Alicycliphilus denitrificans K601: one gene and its partners. The protein of the gene in region 1 interacts with the protein of each later gene in a pairwise test. Links are inferred from orthologs where the notes say so. Each region holds a gene or a part of one and is shown in the gene's direction. Other genes may lie near its edges.

Region 1 (6,108 bases):
GCGGTCAGGCCTGCGTGCCGCGCAGCACCCGCCTGTACTGTACCGCCTCGGCCACATGGGCCACGCCCACCTGCTCCGACGCCGCCAGGTCGGCGATGGTGCGTGCCACCTTCAGCGCGCGGTGCGTGCCGCGCGCCGACCAGCCCATGCGCGCGGCGGCGGTCTGCAGGAAGCGCGCTGCGGCCTCGTCCAGCGCGGCCATGCGGTCGAGCTGCTGGCCTTGCAGTGCTTGGTTGGGCGTGCCCTGGCGCGCCAGGGCCAGCGCGTGGGCGCGGGCCACGCGCTCGCGCACGGCGCTGCTCGCCTCGCCGGCGGGGGCGTTCAGCAGGTCCTCGGCGGGCAGGTGCGGCACCTCCACGTGCAGGTCTATGCGGTCGAGCAACGGGCCGCTCAGCTTGCCCTGGTAGCGCGCCACCTGGTCCGGCGTGCAGCGGCAGGCGCGCTGGGCGGAGCCCGCGAAGCCGCAGGGGCAGGGGTTCATGGCGGCGACGAGCTGAAAGCGCGCCGGGAACTCGGCGCGCTGCGCCGCGCGCGAGATGGTGATGAGGCCGGTCTCCAGCGGCTCGCGCAGGGCCTCCAGGGCGCTGCGTGCGAATTCGGGGAACTCGTCGAGGAACAGGACTCCCTCGTGCGCCAGCGAGATCTCGCCGGGCCGCGGCGGCGATCCCCCGCCCACCAGTGCGACGGCGCTGCAGCTGTGGTGCGGGCTGGCCGTGACGCGCTGCATCCACTGCGCGCCCGTGAAGCGCCCGGCCAGGCTGGCGATGGCCGCGCTCTCCAGCGCCTGCTCCACGCTCATCGGCGGCAGCAGGCTGGCGAAGCGCTGCGCCAGCATGGATTTGCCCGAGCCCGGAGGGCCCACGAGCAGCAGCCCATGGCCGCCGGCTGCGGCGATTTCCAGTGCGCGCTTGGCGGCGGCCTGGCCCTTCACGTCAGCAAGGTCGGGGCTGCTGGTGTGGACGGCGGGCGCGGCCGGCGCCAGGCGCTGCCAGCCGTCGTTGTCTTCCTGCGGCGGCGCGGCTGCGGGCAGGAACTGGCGCACCACGTCCAGCAGGTGGCGCGCGCGGTAGATCTCGGCGCCGGGCACCAGGGCGGCCTCCTCGGCGCTGCCCGGCGGCAGCACCATGCGCACGGGCGGCTGCTCGGCGCGCAGCGCCAGGCTGGTGGCCAGCGCGCCGCGCACGGGCCGCAGCAGGCCCGACAGCGACAGCTCGCCCGCGAACTCCCAGCCCGCCAGGCGTTCAGCGGCGATCTGCCCGCTGGCGGCCAGGATACCCAGGGCGATGGGCAGGTCGTAGCGCCCCGAGTCCTTGGGCAGGTCGGCCGGCGCCAGGTTCACGGTGATCTTCTTGTTGGTGGGGAACTCCAGCCCCGCGTTCTGCAGGGCCGAGCGCACGCGCTCGCGCGCCTCCTTCACCTCCACGTCGGCCAGGCCCACGAGCGCGAAGCTCGGCAGGCCGTTGGCCAGATGCACCTCCACGGTGACGGCGCTTGCCTGCAGGCCCAGCAGGGCGCGGCTTTGCACCAAAGCAAGACTCATCGCGTGAACCCTCCCCAATCTGGTGCACGGCCCTGCGGCGGGACCGCGCCCTGGCTGCCAAATGTACCTGCATGGTGGCTGGCACGGTCCGTGCATTGGGGGTTGTGTCCGCTTTCCACACACAACCCCGGAGGAACCATGTCCCATGCATCCCTGAAGTCCCTGAGCCTGGCCCTGGTGGCCGCGGCCATGCCCGTGCTGGCGAGCGCCGAGCTGACGGCCAACGTGGCGCTGACCAGCAATTACAAGTTCCGCGGCCAGGACCAGGACGTGCACCGCATCAAGGCGGTGAGCCCGGCCATCCAGGGCGGCTTCGACTACACGTTCGGCGAGAGCGGCTTCTACCTGGGCAACTGGAATTCCAGCGTGGACTGGCTGCAGGGCAACTCGATCGAGTCCGACCTGTACGGCGGCTACCGCTTCAAGGCCGGCGCGCTGGACCTGGACCTGGGCGCGCTCGCCTACATCTACCCCGGCAACACCGCCGGCAACACCACCGAGCTGTACGGCGCGGCCACCTGGGGGCCGCTCACGGCCAAGTACTCGCACACCGTGTCCAAGGACTATTTCGGCTGGGCCGGCGCCAAGACGTCGGGCCTGCGCGGTCGCAACACGGGCTATCTGAACCTGGCGTTTGCCAGGGAGGTGGCGCCCAGCGTCACGCTCAAGGCGGCCGTGGGCTACACGCGCTTCGCTGGCGACATCCGCGACCTGGGCGTGCCCAGCTACGTGGATTACAGCGTGGGCGGGGCCTACGACTTCGGCGCCGGCCTATCGCTGTCCGCAGCCGTCGCGGGCGCCAACAAGAAGGGGTTCTTCGGCGACGCCAACAAGGCGCGCCTGATCGTCACCCTGTCCAAGACTCTGTAAGCCAGCAAAGGAGCCGATCATGAAAATGATCACCGCCATCATCAAACCCTTCAAGCTCGACGAGGTGCGCGAGGCGCTGTCGGACGTCGGCGTGCAGGGCATCACCGTGACCGAGGTGAAGGGCTTCGGCCGCCAGAAGGGCCACACCGAGCTGTACCGCGGCGCCGAGTACGTCGTGGACTTCCTGCCCAAGGTGAAGATCGAGGCCGCCGTGGCCGACGATCTGGCCGAGCGCGTCATCGAGGCCATCGAGGGCGCCGCGCGCACCGGCAAGATCGGCGACGGCAAGATCTTCGTGGCCGACCTGGAGCAGGTCGTGCGCATCCGCACCGGCGAGACCGGCGGGCAGGCCCTTTGACCCCAGCCACGGAGAATCCAACATGAGAAAACTGCTTGCCTCCCTGGCGCTGGGCCTTCACCTGCTGGCCGGCGGCACCGCCGCGCTGGCGCAGGCGCCCGCCGCCGCACCCGAGCCCGTCGCCGCAGCTGCCGCGCCCGCGCCCGACGCCGCGCCGGCCACGGCCCCCGAAGCCGCGCCCGCGCCCAAGGTCGATTCCGGCGACACCGCCTGGATGCTGACCTCCACGCTGCTCGTGATCCTGATGACCATCCCCGGCCTGGCCCTGTTCTACGGCGGCCTGGGCCGCGCCAAGAACATGCTGTCGGTGCTGATGCAGGTGTTCGTGGTCTTCTCGCTCATCTCCATCCTGTGGTCGCTCTATGGCTACAGCCTGGCGTTCTCGGGCGAGGGCAGGCTCGTGGGCGACCTGTCCAAGGCCTTCCTGCAGGGCGTGGGCCCGGAGACCTTCGGCGCGCTCGCGACCATACCCGAGTACGTGTTCCTCGCCTTCCAGGGCACGTTCGCGGCCATCACCGTGGCGCTGGTCGTGGGCTCGTTCGCCGAGCGCATGCGCTTCTCGGCCGTGCTGATCTTCGCGCTGCTGTGGTTCACCTTCAGCTACGTGCCCATGGCGCACATCGTCTGGGGCGGCGGCCTGCTGGCGCAGGACGGCGCGCTGGACTTCGCGGGCGGCACCGTGGTGCACATCAACGCCGGCATCGCCGGCCTGGTGGGCGCCTACATGGTGGGCAAGCGCATAGGCTTTGGCCGCGAGGCGTTCACGCCGCACTCGCTCACGCTGACCATGGTGGGTGCGTCGCTGCTGTGGGTTGGCTGGTTCGGCTTCAACGCCGGCTCGGCCGGCGCCGCCAACGCCGCCGCGGGCCTGGCCTTCGTGAACACCGTGCTGGCCACTGCCGCCGCCACGCTGTCGTGGATCGCGGGCGAGGCGGTGCACAAGGGCAAGGCATCGATGCTGGGCGCCGCGTCGGGCGCCGTGGCGGGCCTGGTGGCCGTCACGCCGGCCGCGGGCTTCGTCGGGCCCATGGGCGCCATCGCCATCGGCCTCGTCGCCGGCCTGGTGTGCCTGTGGGGCGTGGGCGGCTTGAAGCGCATGCTCCGGGTGGACGACGCCTTCGACGTCTTCGGCGTGCACGGCGTGGGCGGCATCGTGGGCGCCATCCTGACCGGCGTGTTCGCCGCCCAGGGTCTGGGCGGCACGGGCGGGGCCACGCCCGAGACCTTCAGCATGGGCGCGCAGGTGTGGATCCAGACCAAGAGCGTGCTGTTCACCATCGTGTGGTCGGGCGTGGTGTCGGTCGTCGCGTACAAGATCGCCGACCTGCTGGTGGGCCTGCGCGTGGACGAGGAGTCCGAGCGCCAGGGGCTGGACATCAGCGCGCACGGCGAGACGGCGTACCACCGCTGAACACGAAACGGGCAACCGTTATTCCAAGGACTTTGGCCCGCCGCGCGCGGGCCTTTTTTCTGGATGCGGGTGTTATGCCTCTGATGGCCAATTCCTTTTAAAAACAACAACTTAGGTTGTTTTTCTGCGGATGCAAAAGAAAATTACCGGCACCCTCGTGCGGATGTCGCCGGTGCCGACAGAACTACCGACCCGCGGCGCCGAGTCCTTGTGCCAAGAAGGAGTCCAGCGGGGTAACTGATAAGACATGCTCAGGCGCAACAGGTGTGCGCCACATCGCCTCTGCCTCGAAAAGGTGTGCGTCTTCGCGAACAGTTTGGTGGTAGCGGCTCAGTATCGTGGTCGACATAGGGTGGCAGGCACGTAAGGCATTGCCGGGCACCGCGACCTCTACGACCACCGGTTTGCCGATGCTCGCAAGCTTTGGGGTAATCGATGGGTGGTTGTCAAAGGGCATCGAGATGGCTTCTCCGCCATACAAGGAGAAGAAGTACTCAACCCCACAGTCGTCGAGAATCAAGTTTCGAGTGAGGCAGGCCCATAGCTGGCCATTTCTCAGAACACCCTGCCGTTCTTTGACAAAGTATTTGTGCCAGGCCGCCCTCATCTCGGCTAGTTCAGAGTCGGTAAATAGGCCTCCAAACTTTACGACGAACTCAGCTTGATGCCGGGCGACATCCTGAACAGCCCCGGATTTCGAGGAGGCACCAACTCTTGAGAAGATGGAGCCATGAACAAGTCACCGAAGTTCTCCCCGGAAGTCCGCGAGCGCGCCGTTCGCATGGTGCAGGAGCACCGAGCCGACTACCCGTCGCTGTGGGCAGCCATTGAATCGATTGCGCCCAAGATTGGCTGCGTGCCGCAGACCTTGAATGACTGGGTCAAGAAGGCCGAGGTCGACAGCGGCCAGCGCCCCGGCACCACCACGGCAGACGCCCAGCGCATCAAGGAACTGGAGCGTGAGGTCAAAGAGCTGCGCCGGGCCAACGACATCCTGAAGACGGCCAGCGCGTTTTTCGCGCAGGCGGAGCTCGACCGCCGATTGAAGTCTTGAAGAACTACATCGACCGCCACCGTGATGACTACGGGGTCGAGCCCATCTGCCGGGTGCTGCAGATGGCCCCGTCGTGTTACTGGCGCCACGCAGCCCGGCAACGCAACCCGCAACTGCGCAGTCAACGCGTCCAGCGTGACGAGGGTTTGAAAGCCGACATCCAGCGCGTGTGGCACGCCAACTGGCAGGTCTACGGGGCCGATAAGGTCTGGCTGCAGATGAACCGCGAGGGCATCGCAGTGGCGCGCTGCACGGTCGAGCGCCTGATGCGTGCCATGGGCTTGCAAGGAGCACGCCGTGGCAAGACAGTGCGCACCACCACGCCGGACACATCGGCACCGTGCCCGCTGGACCACGTCAACCGGCAATTCAAGGCCAGCCGGCCCAACGAGCTGTGGGTGTCGGACTTCACCTACGTCTCCACCTGGCAGGGCTGGTTGTACGTGGCCTTCGTGGTGGACGTGTACGCCCGGCGCATCGTGGGCTGGCGGGTCAGCCGCAGCATGCAAACGGACTTCGTGCTGGATGCGCTGGAGCAGGCGCTGTATGACCGCCAGCCAGCACGCCCATGCCTTGACGCACCATTCCGACAGGGGCAGTCAATACGTTTCCATACGCTACACCGAACGCTTGGACCAGGCGGGTATCCAGCCATCAGTGGGCAGCCGGGGTGACAGCTACGACAACGCACTGGCCGAGACCATCAACGGGCTGTACAAGGCCGAGCTGATTCACCGCCGGGGACCCTGGAAGACCAGGGAATCCGTGGAGCTGGCCACCCTGCAGTGGGTGCACTGGTTCAATCACGTCCGACTGCTCACGCCGATTGGGGGCATCCCTCCGGCAGAAGCTGAGGCAAACTACTGGAGGCAACT
Region 2 (4,400 bases), 1.3 Mb from region 1 along the record:
GCGAAGTGCAGCGTTTCCGCATGGCGCCGCATCCCGTCGAGTACGACATGTACTACTCGCTGTGAGCGGCGCAGGGGGGCGCTTCGGCCTCCCGGCGGTGTGCCAGGGGCGGCCGCGGCCGCCCCTTTTGCATGGTGGCCCGCGTGGGCGAATCGGGCGCCGCAATTGGCGGTCCGGGGGGATTGGGGGATACTCAGCGCCGCCGTGCATGCGCCGCGCATGTCATGTGAGGAGTTCGATGAAACACAGCCTGTTCGCCCTGACCGTCATTGCCGCCATGCTGCAGCCCGCCTGGGCGCAGGACCGCATCTACCGCTGCGGCAACGAGTACACCAACAACGCCGCCCAGGCCAAGGAGCGCGGCTGCAAGCTCGTCGAAGGCGGCAACGTGACGGTGCTGCAGGCCCCGCGGCCGGCCGCGGCGGCGCCAAGCGGCGGGGCCGGCGCCGGCAGCCCGCCGGCGAATGCGCCGCGCGTGGATGCGGCCGACCAGCGCGCACGCGACGCCGATGCGCGCGCCATCCTCGAGGCCGAGTTGCGTAAGGCCGAGGCGCGCCTGGCCGAGCTGCGCAAGGAATACAACGACGGCTATCCCCAGCGATCGGCCCTGGAGATGCGCAACCCGCAGGGCTACATCGAGCGCACGGCCGAGCTCAAGTCCGCCGTGAGCCGCGCCGAGGCCGACGTGGCCGGCATCAAGCGCGAACTCGCGCGCTTGAACAAGTAAGCGCGGGCAAGGCAAGGGGACACCATCATTTCGGCACCCCGGCCCGCGGAGCGCTACCAGGCGCTGGACCTCATCTCCACGCTGGTGGCCGTGCTGCACCCCGATGGTGCAGTGGTGTTCGTCAACGCCGCGCTGGAGGACGCCCTGGGCCTGTCGCGCCGCATGCTGGAGGGCACGGACTTCGGCGCGCTGCTGACCGACCCGGCCATCCTGCGCAAGGCGCTGGCGGGCGCGCGCGGGCGCGACTTCGCGGCGCTGCGCTTCGAGGCCGCGCTGCGCCGTCCGCCGCAGGAGCCGCTGCCCGTGCACGCCAACGTGGCGCGGGCCGAGCCCGGCAGCGAGGTGATCGTGGAGCTGTGGCCGCTGGAGGCCCAGGCGCGCCAGGACCGCGAGGAGCGCCTGCGCGAGCAGGCCCAGGCGCACAAGGAGCTGATCCGCAACCTGGCGCACGAGATCAAGAACCCGCTGGGCGGCATACGCGGCGCGGCGCAGCTGTTGCAGATGGAGCTGCCTGGCCCCGAGCTTGCCGAATACACCCAGGTCATCATCCACGAGGCCGACCGCCTGCAGGGCCTGGTGGACCGTCTGCTGGCGCCGCACCGCCACCCGCACCAGGTGGGCGACGTGAACATCCACGAAGTCTGCGAGCGCGTGCGCTCCCTGGTGCTGGCCGAATACCCCCAGGGTCTGGCCGTGCTGCGCGACTATGACACCTCCATCCCCGAGTTCCGCGGCGACCGCGCGCAGCTCCTGCAGGCGCTGCTCAACATCGTGCAGAACGCCGCTCAGGCGCTCGCCGAGCGCATCGCCGCCGGCGACGCACAGATCACCCTGCGCACGCGCGTGGCCCGGCAGGTCACGTTCGGGCGCCAGCGCTACCGCCTGGCATTGGAATTGCATGTCATCGACAACGGGCCGGGCGTGCCCGAGGCCATCAGGGAGCGGATCTTTTATCCGCTGGTGACGGGCCGGGACGGTGGATCGGGGCTAGGCCTGACGCTGGCGCAAACCTTCGTGCAGCGGCACCAGGGCCTGATCGACTGCGACAGCGAACCGGGCCGCACGGACTTTCGCATCCTCATCCCGCTGCCCTGATCCCGGCCATGCAAGACCTACGGGAAAGGGAGCACCAATACATGAAGCCGATCTGGATAGTGGACGACGACCCCTCGATTCGCTTCGTCCTGGAGAGGGCGCTGGCGCGCGAGGGCCTGCCCACGCGCAGCTTCACGCAGGCGCGCGAGGTGCTGGACGCGCTGGCCGGCGTGGCCGCGGGCGGCGCGGCGCAGCAGGGGCCGCAGGTGCTGGTGAGCGACATACGCATGCCCGGCGACTCGGGCCTGCAGCTGCTGGAACAGGTGCGCGCGCAGCTGCCGGGCCTGCCGGTCATCGTCATGACAGCCTATTCCGACCTGGACAGCGCCGTGTCCGCCTTCCAGGGCGGCGCGTTCGAATACCTGCCCAAGCCCTTCGACGTGCCCAAGGCCGTGGAGCTGATTCGCCGCGCCGTGGAGGAAAGCGAGCGCGAGCAGGTGGCCGAGCAGCAGCAGGCCGACGCGCCCGAGATGTTGGGCCAGGCGCCGGCCATGCAGGACGTGTTCCGCGCCATCGGGCGCCTGTCCCAGAGCGTGGTCACGGTGCTGGTCACAGGCGAATCGGGCTCGGGCAAGGAACTGGTGGCGCGCGCGCTGCACAAGCACTCGCCCGTGGCCGGCGGGCCGTTCGTGGCCATCAACACCGCCGCCATCCCGAAGGACCTGCTGGAGAGCGAGCTGTTCGGCCACGAGCGCGGCGCCTTCACCGGCGCGCAGACGCAGCGGCGCGGGCGGTTCGAGCAGGCCGAGGGCGGCACGCTGTTCCTTGACGAGATCGGCGACATGCCCTTCGACCTGCAGACGCGCCTGCTGCGCGTGCTGTCCGACGGCCAGTTCTACCGCGTGGGCGGCCACGCCGCCGTCAAGTCCCATGTGCGCGTGATTGCCGCCACGCACCAGGACCTGGAGCAGCGCGTACGGGACGGCGCGTTCCGCGAGGACCTGTTCCACCGCCTCAACGTCATCCGCCTGCGCCTTCCTGCGCTGCGCGAGCGCCGCGAGGACGTGCCCATGCTCACGCGCCACTTTCTGCAGCGCAGCGCGCGCCAGCTGGGCGTGGAGCCCAAGCGCATCTCCGACGCGGCGCTGGAGACGCTCATGCGCTTCGCCTTCCCCGGCAACGTGCGCCAGCTCGAGAACATCTGCCACTGGCTCACCGTCATGGCGCCGGCCCAGGTGATCTCGGCGCGGGACCTGCCGCCCGAGGTGCTGCAGGCGGGCGCGCCCGTCCATGCGCCCGCGGCGGCGGCCGACGAGGGCTGGGAGCTGGCGCTGGAGCGCGAGGCGCAAAGGCTGCTGCAGGACGGCCGGCCCGAGGTGTGGGAAGCGCTGGCGCGCCGCTTCGAGTCGCGCCTGATCCGCACCGCCCTGCAGGCCACGCACGGTCGGCGCATGGAGGCCGCGCAGCGCCTGGGCATAGGCCGCAACACCATCACGCGCAAGATCCAGGAACTGGGGCTCGATGCGCCGGATGAGGTATGAAAAAGGCCAGGGCCTGTTCACCTCCAAAACGGGAGTGCGAAGGACGAATGCCGGGATGCAGTGCAAGGCGCGGTGCGCGCCAATAGCCGCAGCTATTGGCAAGCGCCGCAACGCCGCAATGCGCCCGGCATTCGTCCTTCCCTTCGGGTTGCCCCGCCGTGGGGGGCATCTGCTTTGTCGCGCGGCTTGCCAATAGCTACGGCTATTGGCCGCGCCACGCTTCGCGCATCTGCCCCCACGGCGAGGCAACGCATCTCCCGTTTTGGAGATGAACAGGCCCTAGCGCTTGATGGGAAAGCGCTGGCAGCTACTGAAAGAGTAGCTTTAGCCCAGCGTGGCGACCACCGGCGCGTGGTCGCTGGGCTGCGGGTTCTTGCGCGGCGCGCGGTCGATACGGCAGGCCGTCACGCCCGCGCGCAGCGCCTCGCTCACCAGGATGTGGTCTATGCGCAGGCCGCGGTTCTTCTGAAAGCCCAGCTGCCGGTAGTCCCACCACGAATAGCTCTTCTCGGGCTGCTCGAACATGCGGAATGCGTCGGTCAGGCCCAGCTCCAGCAGTTGGCGGAAATGCTGGCGCTCCTCCACCGTGTGGTGGATGGTGTCCTTCAGGCCCACGGGGTCATAGGAATCGCGGTCTTCGGGCGCCACGTTGAAGTCGCCCACTAGCACCAGGCGCGGGTGCGCGGCCAGTTCGGCGCGCAGCCAGTCGTGCAGGGCGGCCAGCCACTGCAGCTTGTAGGCGAACTTGTCGGTGCCCGGCGCCTGGCCGTTCACGAAGTAGCAGTTCACCAGGCGCAGCGGGCCGCCTTCCACGTCCAGCGTGGCGGCGATCACGCGCGCCTGCTCGTCGTCGTGGCCGGGAATGTTGCGCACCACGTCGCGCGGCGGCGTGCGGCTCACGATGGCCACGCCGTTGTAGGTCTTCTGGCCGAAGCACACCGCGTGGTAGCCCGCGGCCTCGAAGGCGTCGTGCGGGAACTTCTCGTCCACCAGCTTGAGCTCCTGCAGGCCGATGGCATCCACCGGATTGGCGACCAGCCATGCCAGCACCTGCGGCAGGCGCACGGAGAGGGAGTTGATGTTCCAGGTGGCTAAAT
Region 3 (4,831 bases), 2.8 Mb from region 1 along the record:
CAGAAGTTCGCCGAGGGCCACGGCCTGTCGGTGGTGCGCGAGTTCTGCGGCCACGGCATAGGCCAGAAATTCCACGAAGACCCCCAGGTGCTGCACTACGGCCGCCCCGGCACCGGCCAGGAACTGGTGCCCGGCATGACTTTCACCATCGAGCCCATGCTCAACCAGGGCAAGCGCGACATCAAGGAACTGGGCCAGGACGGCTGGACCATCATCACCAAGGACCGCAGCCTGTCGGCCCAGTGGGAGCACACGGTGCTGGTCACGCCCACGGGCTACGACGTGCTCACGCTGTCGGCGGGCTCGCCCCCTCTGCCCCCGTTCGTGAAGGCCACCACCACCTGAGGGCCTGGCACGGAGCCGGCGCGCACGGTTCTTGCTAAGTCCATCTCATGTCATCACGCCATCCTCTGCCCCCTTCCGACTCCGCCTCTCTGCACGCGCTGCGCGACGGCTACCGCCAGGACAAGGCCGCCCTGCTGGCCAGGCTGCACGTGCCCGACGCCTCCACGCGCGGCATCCGCAGCCTGCTGCGCAGGCTTTCCGCGCTGGCCGACACGGTGCTGTGCCGGCTGTGGACGCACGCGCAGCTGCCGCAGAGCTGGGCCCTGGTGGCAGTGGGCGGCTACGGGCGTGCCCAGCTGTTCCCGCATTCCGACGTGGACGTGCTGCTGCTGCTGCCCGACGGCACGCAGGCGTGCGCCGACGAGGCGCGCAAGCCCATCGAGGCCTTCATCGGCAGCTGCTGGGACGCGGGCCTGGAGATCGGCTCCAGCGTGCGCACCACGGCCGAGTGCCTGGCGGAGTCCGCCGCCGACGTGACGGTGCAGACCGCGCTGCTGGAATCGCGCCTGGTGTGCGGCAGCGCGGCGCTGTTCGAGGACTTCCGCCGGCGCTACGACGCGCAGATGGACCCGCGCGCCTTCCTGGTCGCCAAGACGCTGGAGATGCGCCAGCGCCACACCAAGTACGAGGACACGCCCTACGCGCTGGAGCCCAACTGCAAGGAATCGCCCGGCGGCCTGCGCGACCTGCAGATCATCCTGTGGGCGGCCCGCGCGGCGGGGCTGGGCCGCACCTGGCGCGAGCTGGAGGCCAGCGGCCTGGCCACGCCCTTCGAGGTGCGCCAGATCGAGCGCAACGAGGCGCTGCTGTTCCTCATCCGCGCGCGCCTGCACGTGCTCGCGGAGCGGCGCGAGGACCGCCTGGTGTTCGACCTGCAGACCGCCGTGGCCGAGGCCTTCGGCTACCGCTCCACCGCGCCGGACGGCCGGGGGCTGGCCATGCGCGCCAGCGAAACGCTGATGCGCCGCTACTACTGGGCCGCCAAGGCCGTGTCGCAGCTCAGCCAGATCCTGCTGCTGGGCATAGAAGAGCGGCTCAACCCCTCCACGCACGAGCTGCGCCCCATCAACCCGCGCTTCTTCGAGAAGGCCGGGCTCATCGAGGTGGCCAGCGACGACCTGTACGAGAAGCACCCGCACGCCATCCTGGAGACCTTCCTGCTCTATGAGAGCACGCTGGGCCTGAAGGACCTGTCTGCGCGCACGCTGCGCGCGCTCTACAACGCGCGCGCCGTGATGGACAGGCGCTTTCGCCACGACCCGGCCAACCGCGCGCTGTTCATGCAGATACTGCGCCAGCCGCGCGGCATCACGCACGCCATGCGGCTCATGAACCAGACCTCGGTGCTGGGGCGCTACCTGTGGCCGTTCCGCCGCATCGTGGGCCAGATGCAGCACGACCTGTTCCACGTCTACACGGTGGACCAGCACATCCTCATGGTGCTGCGCAACATGCGGCGCTTCTTCATGGCCGAACATGCGCACGAGTACCCGTTCTGCTCGCAGCTGGCTGCGGGCTGGGACAAGCCCTGGATCCTGTACGTCGCGGCGCTGTTCCACGACATCGGCAAGGGCCGCGGCGGCGACCATTCGCAGATCGGCGCGCAGGAGGCTCGGCACTTTTGCCGCCAGCACGGCGTGGAGCGCGAGGACGCGCGGCTCATCGAATTCCTCGTGGCCGAGCACCTCACCATGAGCCAGGTGGCGCAGAAGCAGGACCTGTCCGACCCCGGCGTGATCGCGGCGTTCGCGCGGCGCGTGGGCAACGAGCGCTACCTCACCGCCCTGTACCTGCTCACCGTGGCCGACATCCGCGGCACGTCCCCGAAGGTCTGGAACGCCTGGAAGGGCAAGCTGCTCGAAGACCTGTACCGCGCCACGCTGCGCATGCTGGGCGGGCGCGCGCCCGACGCCGCCGCCGAGATCGAGGCGCGCAAACGCGAGGCGCTGATCCTGCTGGCCCTGAGCGCCCTGCCCCACGAGGCGCACAAGCGCCTGTGGGGGACGCTGGACGTGAGCTACTTCATGCGCCACGAGGCGCCCGACATCGCCTGGCACACGCGCCACCTCTCGCGCCACGTGGGCAGCACGCGGGCCATCGTGCGCGCCCGCCTGTCCCTGGCCGGCGAGGGGCTGGAGGTGCTGGTCTACGCGCCCGACCGGGCCGACCTGTTCGCCCGCATCTGCGGCTACTTCGACCGGGCGGGCTTCTCCATCCTGGACGCGCGCGTGCACACGGCGCGCAACGGCCACGCGCTGGACACGTTCCAGGTCGTGGCCTCCAGCCAGCCCGGCGCCTACCGCGAGCTCATCCACATGGTCGAGAGCGACCTGCAGCGCGCCATCGAGGACCAGGGCGCGCTGCCCGAGCCCGCGCGCAGGCGCGTGTCGCGCCGCGTCAAGAGCTTCCCCATCGCGCCGCGCGTGACGCTGCGCCCCGACGAGCAGGCCCAGCGCTGGCTCATCAGCATCTCCGCCAGCGACCGCGCCGGCCTGCTGTACATGGTGGCGCGCGTACTCTCGCGCCATGGCCTGAACGTGCAGCTGGCCAAGGTCAGCACTCTGGGCGAGCGCGTAGAGGACACCTTCCTGGTGCAGGGCCCGGAGCTGCAGAGCAACGCACAGCAGATCCGCATCGAGACCGAACTGCTGCAGGCGCTGGCGGATCAGTAGATCGGCGCGTCAGTGCGCGTGCGCGCCCGCCACGGGCACCAGCCTGCCGTTCTTGTCGTAGAGCTTGCCGTCGACCACCACGTCGCCGTCGTACAGGCTGGCCAGCACATGCGCGCTCAGCGTGCGGTCGGAGGCCGCGACGAACACCGACTGCTGGTCCGAGTTGCCCCGCTTGAAGTGGTTGAACAGCAGGTTGAGCACGATGGCGACCAGGGCCGTGGCGCTGATGCCGGAGTGGAAAATGGTCGCGAACCAGTCGGGGAACTGCGCGTAGAACTTGGGCGCGACGACGGGAATCAGGCCCGCGCCCACCGAGGTGGCGACCACGATCAGGTTCATGTTGTTCTGGTAGTCCACCTTGGACAGGGTGCGTATGCCGCTGGCCGCCACCGTGCCGAACAGCACCAGCCCGGCGCCGCCCAGCACCGACGGCGGCACGCAGGCCACCACGCGGCCCATGACGGGCAGCACGCCCAGCGCAATCAGGATCAGGCCGCTGTAGGCCACGACGAAGCGGCTCTTGACGCCCGTGACGGCCACCAGGCCCACATTCTGCGCAAAGGCACTTTGCGTGAACGAGCCGAACAGCGGCGCGACGATGCTCGACAGCATGTCGGCGCGCAGGCCGTCGCCCAGGCGGCGCGAATCGACGCGCGTGCCCACGATGTCGCCCACCGCCAGCACGTCGGCGGAAGTCTCGACCAGGATGACCAGGATGACGATGAACATCGACAGGATGGCCGCGGCGTTGAACACCGGCCAGCCGAAGTGCAGCGGCGCGGGAATGGCGAACCACGCGCCCTGCGCCACCTGCGAGAAATCCGCCTTACCCAGCAGGGCCGCCACCAGCGTGCCGATGACAATGGACAGCAGGATCGACAGGCGCGAAATCGCGGCATTGCCCAGCTTGGAGAGCACCAGCACGGTCACCAGCGCAATGCCCGCCAGCGCGATGTTGCCCATGCTGCCGTAGTCGGCCGCGCGGGCGTTGCCCCCCATGGCCCAGTGCGCCGCCACGGGGATCAGCGACAGGCCGATCACCGTGATGACGCAGCCATTGACCAGCGGCGGGAAAAAGCGCGTGACCTTGGAGAACACCGGAGCGATCAGCAGGCCCAGAACGGCCGAAGCCATCACCGCACCCAGGATGCCCTGCATGCCGCCGCCGGTCTGCAGGATGCTGACCATGGTGGCCACGCCGGCGAACGACACGCCCTGCACCAGCGGCAGACGGCTGCCGAAGAACGGGATGCCCAGGGTCTGCAGCAGCGTGGCCACGCCGCCCATGAACAGGCAGGCGGTGATGAGCAGGCCGGTGTCAGAGGCCGGCATGCCGGCCGCCTCGGCCACGATCAGCGGCACGGCGACGATGCCGCCGTACATGGTCAGCACATGCTGCAACCCATAGGCTAGGTTGGCACCCAGGCCCAGGTTTTCGTCCTCCGGCCGTGGGGTCGCATGGGCGGAGTTGAGGGAATGCGTGTTCATCGTCGTCTCCTGATGGGTCCTTGGAACAGGGCTCTTCGCGGCCTCTTGGTTCGCTGCGCCGTCCTCTTTTTTTGCGGGATACGCGTCGTTTTCGCCATCGCACCCAGCCTCTTCGACCACGGCATGCGTGGCACTTTACGAGCAGCTACGGGAAAAATTGCATACTGTTATGTATACAGTCTTTGACCCTTCTTCCCACCATTCGCGGCCCGCGAACGGGCCGCGGCCGCCTCACTCGTCCTCGACCGTGCCGATGTCCGGGAACAACACCTCGGTGAAGCCGAACTGGCTGAAGTCGCGCATACGCATGGGGTAGAGCTTGCCCC

The links. Proteins that work in one complex are often made in the same cells at the same time.
Region 2: the proteins of glnK (region 1) and glnL interact in binary tests that used the Escherichia coli proteins (3 or more experiments, as listed by UniProt). The link is inferred for Alicycliphilus denitrificans K601 from one-to-one orthologs.
Region 3: the proteins of glnK (region 1) and ALIDE2_RS14555 interact in binary tests that used the Escherichia coli proteins (3 or more experiments, as listed by UniProt). The link is inferred for Alicycliphilus denitrificans K601 from one-to-one orthologs.

Annotation. Positions count from the first base shown.
Region 1 is NC_015422.1:245,621-251,728, forward strand. The notes cover bases 1,219-4,098. They hold glnK (P-II family nitrogen regulator), read left to right. Parts: upstream 1,219-2,429; coding sequence 2,430-2,768; downstream 2,769-4,098. Other genes in these bases: ALIDE2_RS01060 (YifB family Mg chelatase-like AAA ATPase), read right to left, coding at 1,219-1,540; ALIDE2_RS01065 (TorF family putative porin), read left to right, coding at 1,679-2,410; ALIDE2_RS01075 (ammonium transporter), read left to right, coding at 2,791-4,098. In the rest of the region: more of ALIDE2_RS01060, read right to left, coding at 5-1,218; more of ALIDE2_RS01075, read left to right, coding at 4,099-4,179; ALIDE2_RS24900 (hypothetical protein), read right to left, coding at 4,364-4,699. UniProt on the Escherichia coli protein: Involved in the regulation of nitrogen metabolism. Regulates the activity of its targets by protein-protein interaction in response to the nitrogen status of the cell.
Region 2 is NC_015422.1:1,512,793-1,517,192, forward strand. What follows is about bases 1-2,786. They hold glnL (nitrogen regulation protein NR(II)), read left to right. Parts: upstream 1-751; coding sequence 752-1,822; downstream 1,823-2,786. Other genes in these bases: glnA (type I glutamate--ammonia ligase), read left to right, coding at 1-65; ALIDE2_RS07160 (hypothetical protein), read left to right, coding at 239-727; ntrC (nitrogen regulation protein NR(I)), read left to right, coding at 1,864-2,786. In the rest of the region: more of ntrC, read left to right, coding at 2,787-3,303; xth (exodeoxyribonuclease III), read right to left, coding at 3,628-4,400.
Region 3 is NC_015422.1:3,060,704-3,065,534, forward strand. Bases 1-3,217 are described here. They hold ALIDE2_RS14555 ([protein-PII] uridylyltransferase), read left to right. Parts: upstream 1-392; coding sequence 393-3,017; downstream 3,018-3,217. Other genes in these bases: map (type I methionyl aminopeptidase), read left to right, coding at 1-345; ALIDE2_RS14560 (nucleobase:cation symporter-2 family protein), read right to left, coding at 3,027-3,217. Also shown: more of ALIDE2_RS14560, read right to left, coding at 3,218-4,505; def (peptide deformylase), read right to left, coding at 4,737-4,831.